DNA from 2 places in the Geovibrio ferrireducens genome. Region 1 is predicted to be linked to the other one. Evidence: riboswitches for the same ligand, from Rfam matches in the RefSeq annotation. Region 1 holds a riboswitch; the other holds the start of a gene.
The links. Region 1 has a riboswitch for cobalamin ahead of OSQ85_RS09725 (sirohydrochlorin cobaltochelatase). Riboswitches for the same ligand answer to the same signal wherever they lie in the genome.
Positions count from the first base shown of each region.

Region 1 (4,415 bases):
CTGCACCTCATCAGTGCGGAAATGGCTTATATCCGTGGAGCCCACAAAAGCCGCCGCCGCACATACACATAAGAGAATGAAAAGCCAAAAGGCTCTCAACCCTCAACCCCTTTCAGAATCCGCCCTGCTGTAATAAAGAGCACTGCGGCAACAGTGAGCATCACTCCCATATTAAGAAGCACATCGCACTCAGTGCCTATGAGGGAACACCTTATAAGCTGAGTGGAATAAGTCAGCGGGGAAATATGCGCTATCAGCTTTGCGATGAGAGGCATTTTATCCACCGGGTAAAAAGTGCCTGAGAGGAATATCATAGGTGTTATCACAAAAGTGTTCACCGACATCTGATCTCCGTGGTTTTTAACCACAAGGGCTACAATTATCCCCAGCAGAGAGAACACAACAAGATGAACAAACATCACAGGCACAAACATCGGGCTGATTTTAAGCCCCGCTCCGGCAATAACTCCGTAAAGAAGAATAATGCCGACAGGGATAAGCCCTTTGATGACACCGTAGAGCATTTCGCCCGCCACTATCTCCCATCTGCTCACAGGAGCAAGGAGGTATTCGTCAAAAACCTTGAAGTAAAATCTGGAAATATTTATTTCGCCTGAAATACCGTAACTCTGGTTCAGGCTGCTCATGGCAATCAGTCCGGGTATAAGAAACGTAAGATAATTAACACCGTCAACAGAGGCGAACCGCCCTATTCCGTACCCGAAGGCAAGAAGGAACAGAAAAGGCGATACGGCGGATGAGACGAGGACCTTCCAGAACCTGCTGCGCAGAACTCTGGTTTCGCGGTATAAAACCCCTTTTATGCCGTTCATGCGTCTATCCTCCTTCCTGTGATGGTGAGATAGACATCCTCAAGGTTGGTTTCCCTTATTCCGGCGGTTTCAGTCAGCAAGGCGAGCTGCTCAAGCCCAGCTTCACGGGTTTCGAAGAACTCTGTTACCGTTTTGCCGTTTCTGTAGATGTCAAGCGCCCATTTGCCGACCTTTGCCTTAAGCTCTGCTGCTGTGCCTTCTGTGACAATCTTAGCCTTATCCATAATCATCACACGGTCAGAGAGCAGTTCCGCTTCCTCTATGTAGTGAGTTGTAAGGAGGATTGTACATCGCTTTTCCTGATTTATGCTGCGTATGAAGTCCCACATGGTTCTGCGGACAGAGGCATCAAGCCCCACAGTAGGCTCATCCAGAAAAAGTACGGAAGGTTCATGCAGAAGGGCACGGGCAATTATCAGCCTGCGTTTCATCCCGCCGGAGAGGTTTCCGGCTGTTTTATCCGCATGGTCGGAAAGACCCGAAAACTCCAGCGCTTTTTCTATCCTGCTTTTGATATTGTCAGCGCCGAACAGAATCGCATGGGTCTTGAGGTTCTGATACACAGTAAGATCCCTGTCCACATTGTTATGCTGGGGAACAACGCCGATTGTCTGCTTAATCCGTCTGCTCTGCGGGTCGAAGATCTCTCCGCCGTAGCATATTTCGCCGGAAGAGGGAATCGTGAGCCCGGTCAGCATGTTTATCGTGGTTGTTTTACCTGCCCCGTTGGGACCGAGGAGAGCAAGTATACTCCCCTCCTCCACATCAAAGCTTATTCCGTCAACGGCAGTCTGTCTGCCGAAAACCTTGGTAAGGGATCTTACTGATATTTTATTCATACTATTTAAGCTCTATCCCCGCTTCTTTTGCTGCGGCTTCAAGATGGTTTATAAAAATCTGCCTCACGGCTGCCTTATGGCCGAGGCCTTCCAGCACAGGGGTGACATTGAACCCTGATTTCGTGAGCATTACTTTCCATGAATCTTCCTCATCACCGGCCATATCGTTTTCCGCATGGTCGCCCGCCACATACATAAGCGGTCTGAGGATTACGTTTTTAACCTTTTTGGCAGTGAGCTTTTCAAGAACGGAGTCATAATCCGGCAGACCCTCCACCAGACCAATGGCAACAGGAACGCCGTACATGCGGTTAAGTATAAGCTCAAGCTCGTAGTAAGCCCCCTGAGACATATGCTCATTACCGTGCCCCATGTAAACAAGAGCCGCTTTTGCTGCTTTTGCCTGTTTAATGTCTGATTCCAGAACCTTAGCCAGCACTTCCAGATGCTCTGCGTGAGAGTAAGCCCCGGTGAGGGGTTTGCCTATGCCCACAGCAACGAAGGGCTGGAGTCTGGGTTTAAGTGTTTTTATGGAGGCAAGGGCATCAACATAAGCTGTCATATCAGCGAACTCCTCACCGTCCGTTATAAGAGTGGGCTGAACAACTATGTTCCTGTAGCCGAGGTTCTGAAGATCCGCCATAACGCCCAGAACATTTTTAATGCCGTAAAGCATTTCGGGAATCTGAGGGTGCGCCCTGCGGTAAGCCGTGTCAGCGGCTCTTTCATTCCATATCCTGCGGATTACATTTGAGGTAAAAGCCAGACGCACAGGCGTTCCCGGATATTTAAGCTGAGTTTCCCTCACAAGGGCAAGTATCGGCTCCAGAGTTGTTTCATAAGTTGTGCCGAATGATGCGATTACGATTGCTGATTTCTCTTCCATTACCTTTTCTCCTCCTGATGCCTGAACTGCGCCCGTAAAAGCGAGAAAGGCAAGGAACACTGCGAATATGTGCTTCACATACTCCTCCTTTAAAAAAAATTGGGATTTTATACGGGTGCGACAGGAAATCCTGCGGGGGGGCATATTTTGGTGCCTTCATCCTCGTAAAGTTCAAACAGAACAGGTATCCTGACTTCCGGCACGGCATTTTAAAAATGCCGCCTAATTCCGCACCTTCCCATCCTTTTAACGGACAGTGGCTTACGCGGGTTCGTTCCGGTTACAGTAGCGGGACTGTTTTGGATTCTAACCAAATTCCCTGTTTCTGTCTCCACCTCGTATATCAGACGCATTTTCGGCCAAACGCGGCGGATAAGTCAATATAATTCTCCTTGACACATATTTTATTTCGGAACACCATCTCAAAATGCGAAAAGGATTTACCACAGGCACAGCGGCAGCGGCGGCGGCAAGAGCACACGCAGCCTTGATCATAAGCGGCATAATGACTGACTGCGCGGATGTGATCATGCCGGACGGCAGCAGAATGAGAATACCCGTAAGCTGCTCGGCAGAGGGCGCTTTTGCCGTAAAGGATTCGGGCGATGACCCGGATGTTACCCACGGGGCGGAGATACACGCCAGTGTGCGGCTGAACAGCAGCGGCAGAATCGAAATCACAGGGGGCAGAGGCGTAGGCAGAGTAACCAAGGCCGGCCTGCAAATCCCTGTGGGAGAAGCGGCAATAAACCCTGTGCCGCGCATGATGATTGAGCAGAATGTCCGCGAAGTCATAGGGACAGAAAACGGTGCGGTGGTGACAATATCCGTACCCGAAGGGGAAAGGCTCGCTGAGCGTACATTCAATGAGCGCATAGGGATAACAGGCGGTATATCCATAATCGGCACAACGGGGATTGTTCACCCCATGAGCGTGGATGCACTTGTGGATTCCTTTAAGTGCGAAATTGATGTCAAACTCGCCGAAAACAGACACATAACACTTGTTGCGGGCAAAATAGGCGAAAAACACCTTCAGGCCGTTTATCCTGATGATGAGGCGGTGATGGTAAGCAACTACTTCGGTGAGGCGTTCAGCTATCTGCGCTCAAAGGGCGTAAGTGAGGTCACACTCGCCGGACATCCGGGTAAGCTCGCCAAACTCGCCATGGGGCATTACAACACCCACTCAGCCGCTTCACCGCAGGCGCAGGGGTTTGTGAGCAGGGCTCTTAGTCTCAGCGGAGACTTCAACACGGTAGAGGAGATCTGCCTCACTCATCCGGAAGGCTTCGGCAGAATAGCGGAACTGATAAGCGGACGCGTGAGGATGGATTACGGCTTTAAGAGGACGGATGTTCTTCTGTTTAATATGAAAGGTGATCTCATAGGAACCTGCAGTGCCTGATATATACATAATCTCCACCGGAACCGGACACCCTGACATGCTCACGGGGAAGGCGAAAAAAGCGCTCAGCGAAATAGACCTCGCTGTAGGAGCGGAAAGATTCAGAAGCTGGGTCAGTGTACCCTACCACGAACCGGAACCGCTGATAAGCGGCACTCTGGAATTTATAAGAACCAACAGAGGCCTGCGCATAGGTGTGCTTGTCACGGGGGATGCGGGATTTTTCAGCCTCGCAAAATCCGTTGTGAGGGAGTTCGGCAGGGAAAATGTCAGGGTAATAGAGGGTGTAAGCGTTGTTCAGGCGGCATTCGCAGCCATAGCCGAACCGTGGGAGGACGCTGTTTTTCTCTCAGCCCACGGACGCGGCGGATTTGACAGTGAAAAGGCAGTGGGTGCGGATAAGTTTCTCATCATCTGCGACAAAGTTAATAATCCGAAAAAAATTCTGG
Region 1 covers NZ_JAJAPB010000008.1:65,796-70,210, forward strand. Annotated here, with positions in the region: gene OSQ85_RS09710 (FecCD family ABC transporter permease) at 1-99, opposite strand, end outside; gene OSQ85_RS09715 (ABC transporter permease) at 96-833, opposite strand; gene OSQ85_RS09720 (ABC transporter ATP-binding protein) at 830-1,672, opposite strand; gene OSQ85_RS09725 (sirohydrochlorin cobaltochelatase) at 1,674-2,636, opposite strand; cobalamin riboswitch at 2,721-2,931, opposite strand; gene cbiD (cobalt-precorrin-5B (C(1))-methyltransferase CbiD) at 2,986-3,966, shown strand; gene cbiE (precorrin-6y C5,15-methyltransferase (decarboxylating) subunit CbiE) at 3,959-4,415, shown strand, end outside.

Region 2 (4,415 bases), on a different contig from region 1:
CCTCCGCGCAGAAGCCTTTTATGTCCACCGCTGCGTAATCGATAAGCCCTTTTTCAAGGAGCGGGAACAGCCTTGCCGGGGCAAAGCCGTTGGTGTCCAGCTTGATCTTGATTCCGTCATTTTTGAGAAAAGTGACAAAATCCGTGATATGATCTGAAAAAAGAGGCTCGCCGCCTGTTACGGCGACGGCCCCTATATTTCTTACAGCCATATAAGAAAGAAACTCGGATGACTTATTGTCCCTTTTTCTGCCGGTTACCAGAAGGGGGTTGTGGCAGTATCTGCACCTTAGGTTGCAGCCGTGGGTGAAGACAGTTGCCGCCACCTCTCCGGGGTAATCTATGAGACTGACGGGCGTAAAGCCTGCAATAAAGAAGTCTGTGTGACTCATTTGGAAACTCTGAAAGTCCCCCTGTTTATAAATTCCTCTTTTTTCCCTTCGTTCCAGTGGCTTGTGGGGCTGTGGTAGCCGACCACTCTGCTGTAGACATCGCAAGTTGTGCCTTTCACTTCTGCCATTTCTTTTTCCAGTGCTTTGATTTTCTCAAGCTTTTCCATTTTGTGCCTCCTTGCGCTTTTATGTATTTAAGGTCTTATATTTCGGCCTTAAGCTTTTCCAGTTCTTTAAAAATTTCCGCCTTTTTCTCCTCAGCGCAGAGCGGGCACTCAGGGTGTTTGCCCTTGAGGTAGCCGTGCACCGGGCATACGGAGAATGTGGGGGTTATTGTTATATAAGGTATTTTGTAGCAGCATGTTATTTCTTTCAGCAGTTTGCCCACTGCCGAGGGATCGTCTATGGATTCCCCAAGGAAAACGTGGAACACGGTTCCGCCTGTGTAAAGAGGCTGGAGCCTGTCCTGATGATCCAGCGCGGCGAAGAGATCTTTCGCCTTCTCCACCGGAATCTGCGTGGAGTTGGTGTAATACGGGCGGTCAAGGGAGCCGGATGTGATAATTTCCGGATAGTCCTTGATGTCACGCTTGGCAAGGCGGTATGAAGTGCCTTCTGCGGGCGTTGCCTCAAGGTTGTAGAGCATGTCGTCATCTTCCTGAAACTGTGCCAGCTTGCCGCGCATGAAGTTAAGTATCTTTTCGGCGAATTCAAGGCCTTCTTTATTCATAATATCCACACCGATGAAGTTCAGCGCAGCCTCGTTCATGCCTATTATGCCTATGGTGTTGAAATGGTTTTTCCAGAACTGGCCGAAACGGGCATGAATGTCCTCAAGGTAGAACCTTGCATAAGGATAGAGCCCGTTTTCTGTCAGCTTTTCAAGGGATTTGCGCTTTATCTTAAGGCTGTCGCGGGCAAGCTCCATGAGGGAGGAAAGCCTTTCGAAAAATTCCTCCTCGCTGCCTGCGGTATAGCCTATTCTGGGCAGGTTTATGGTTACAACGCCTATGGAACCTGTAAGCGGGTTAGCGCCGAAGAGACCGCCGCCGCGCTTGCGGAGTTCCCTGTTGTCCAGACGGAGACGGCAGCACATGCTGCGTGCATCCTCCGGGCTCATGTCACTGTTTACAAAGTTGGCAAAGTACGGGATTCCGTATTTCGCCGTGATTTTCATCAGCTCAGCCACTATGGGGTGTTCCCAGTCGAAATCCTTGGAAACGTTGTAAGTAGGTATGGGGAAAGTGAAAATGCGCCCTTTGGCGTCCCCCTCCATCATGACTTCCATGAACGCGCGGTTGATGAGGAACATCTCCTCCTGAAACTCGCCGTAGGTTCTGTCAGTCATTTCACCGCCGATTATCACCGCCTCATCCCTGTGGGTGGAGGGAACGTACAAGTCCATGGTGAGGTTGGTGAACGGAGTCTGGAAACCCACACGGGTGGGAACGTTAAGGTTGAAGACGAACTCCTGCATAGCCTGTTTGACTTCCTTGTAGGAGAGCTTGTCATAGGCTATGAACGGGGCAAGATATGTGTCGAAGTTGGCAAACGCCTGAGCGCCCGCCGCCTCCCCCTGCAATGTATAAAAGAAGTTGGCTATCTGTCCCAGCGCTGTGCGCAGGTGCTTGGCGGGTTTGCTCTCCACCTTGCCCGCAACTCCGCGGAACCCCTTCATCAGCAGGTCTTTTAAGTCCCAGCCGCAGCAGTACACCGCGAGCAGACCGAGATCGTGTATGTGGAAATCCCCTTCCGTGTGCGCTCTCTGCACTTCGGGCGGGTAGATTTTGTTCAGCCAGTACTTGGCGGTTACTGTGGATGAAATGTAGTTGTTCAGCCCCTGAAGAGCATAGGTTGTGTTGCTGTTTTCGTTTACACGCCAGTCACTTCCGCCGAGATATGTTTCCACTATGGATTCAAACCCCTCCATGCTGTCGGTGAGCGAGCGCATATCTGCACGCTGTTTTCTGTATATTATAAATGCTTTGGCAGTTTTGGCATGCCCCTGTTCAATGAGCACCTTCTCCACGCAGTCCTGTATCTCCTCAACAGAGCAGGAGCCGTAGCGCTCATAAGCATCGGTGAGCTTTCTGGTAACTATAAGGGAAAGGGCGGCGGCATTGTTTCTGTCGGTTCCGCCGACAGACTTTGCGGCCTTGAAAATGGCGTTTGCTATGCGTTCCTGATCAAAGGAAACAAAGCGCCCGTCACGTTTCATAACTTTTTCTATCATATAATCAATCCTCCGTAAAATAAGCGTAGTTCGAGCGGGAGGATGTTTAACAGCTAAAGATTATATGCGCTGAAATAACGGCGGCGTGTGATAATCTCATCCATCCCTCCGATGGGCAGTTTATTCCGCGGGGCAGGTATCCTGACTTGCCGTCGTCCTACTTGCTCAGCCTTCCCGTACATATTACAGTGGCGAAGAAAAGGAGCGTTCGTCCGGCTCACAGTTGCGGGGGCAGTGACGGATTTTAACCGCGCTTCCCTGAATCCCGTTGAGTTATTCTGCTATGAAGAGATCGATAAGTCAACCCTGATTTGGGTGAAAGGAGATAAAAAAGCTCCTGATTAAAAAACAGCCGTTTCTCAAGCCCGCCCCCGCCATGTTTTCAGGAGACGGCGGGCATTTGTCAGATGTAAATTCGTGTTCGATTTTTGCAATATTATATCTTTTAAGATGCAATTTCAAGTGTATATTATATTATATATGCCTTATAAGATAATGTATTGAATCAGGGGATTACTGTATTCTTAACAGTATGAACAGGATTGAACAGGTAAGGAACAATATTCTTGAGGCTATTGCGGAATCCGGTCTTTCACGGCTAAAGGTGACAGAGAAGGCGGGTATATCATACCAGCATCTCACGCGCTTTCTTAACAACAGCACCGGCGGCGAGATAGGTATCGGCATACTGTACAGGTTGGCGGAAGTTCTTAATGTTCCAGTGAGCTATCTTCTTGGAGATACTGATAAATCAGGAGAATACAAACTCACCTCATGCGGAGCGCAGATCCCCCCTGAGTGGGATAAAGTAATGAAAACCGTGATGAAGATGGATGAGCGGGAGCAGGAGAAAGTATATAAAATGCTTTCAACCTTTATTGAACTGATGAAGTGATGCGGTCATCATTCAGCTTTTCTTTATGTTAGATATTCTGGTTTTTCAGGCATGATTGCTGTGTTAAAGTTTGAATTAATAAACACAAGGTTATTTAATTTCCAATTCTCAGTCTGTATGTTATTGGACAAATTCTGTAAAAAAACCATAATATTGCTACATTTCGTCTAAAATACACTTGACAATCAAATTACGATATACAATTATATACAAAACATTGAAGAGGTGTATTTTGAGCAATATTGCAAGTGAGTATTATAAGAAACGTCCAGAGTTCTTTCATGCAATGAGAAATAATTGCGCAGATGCGTATCTTAAACTCTCCCAAACATATAGAAGAGTTACAGGTAATAGCCGTTCTGAGGCTAGAAATGATGAAATTAATCACAATCTTGCTCAACTGTCTGCCCTTCATCGTGGTATAGAGTATAGAATACTAAAGCGTTGTTGTTATGAGGCTTTTATACTTCATGACGATATTCACAAAGTTATGTTAGTTGTAAAACGTGAGTCAGCAATTGATATGCGTAGGCGTGATTACGATAGGTTTCGAAAAAATTGGCTTGCTATGTTGCTAAAGGAAGTCAGAAACCCTGAGCACAAATATAAACAACTTTCTTGGGATGAAGATTTTGAGGACTATGTTGAACCACACAAATTGCTTCCCGAAAAGTATAGGGATTATACTTTACTTTTTGTACTCCATTATGGCGACGTGGAGCTTAACGGAATGCAAATTATTTATACGGATGAACGCTTTGAAGTTTTGGAAAGATGTGATATAGATTTTGTTCCAGAAATCTCTAGCAAACCTGAGGAACTCGTGGAACTCAAATTGAAAGGTAATTTAAATGTCACTAAAGATAGGAAAAAGGCTTAAAATAGCAAGAATATAC
Region 2 covers NZ_JAJAPB010000006.1:36,176-40,590, reverse strand. Annotated here, with positions in the region: gene OSQ85_RS07995 (anaerobic ribonucleoside-triphosphate reductase activating protein) at 1-391, opposite strand, end outside; gene nrdD (anaerobic ribonucleoside-triphosphate reductase) at 388-558, opposite strand; gene OSQ85_RS07985 (ribonucleoside triphosphate reductase) at 594-2,624, opposite strand; cobalamin riboswitch at 2,739-2,948, opposite strand; gene OSQ85_RS07980 (helix-turn-helix domain-containing protein) at 3,157-3,519, shown strand; gene OSQ85_RS07975 (DUF5986 family protein) at 3,752-4,399, shown strand; gene OSQ85_RS07970 (helix-turn-helix domain-containing protein) at 4,371-4,415, shown strand, end outside.
Region 2: it holds a riboswitch for cobalamin, as region 1 does, so the genes downstream of both, OSQ85_RS07985 (ribonucleoside triphosphate reductase) here and OSQ85_RS09725 (sirohydrochlorin cobaltochelatase) in region 1, are expected to answer to the same signal.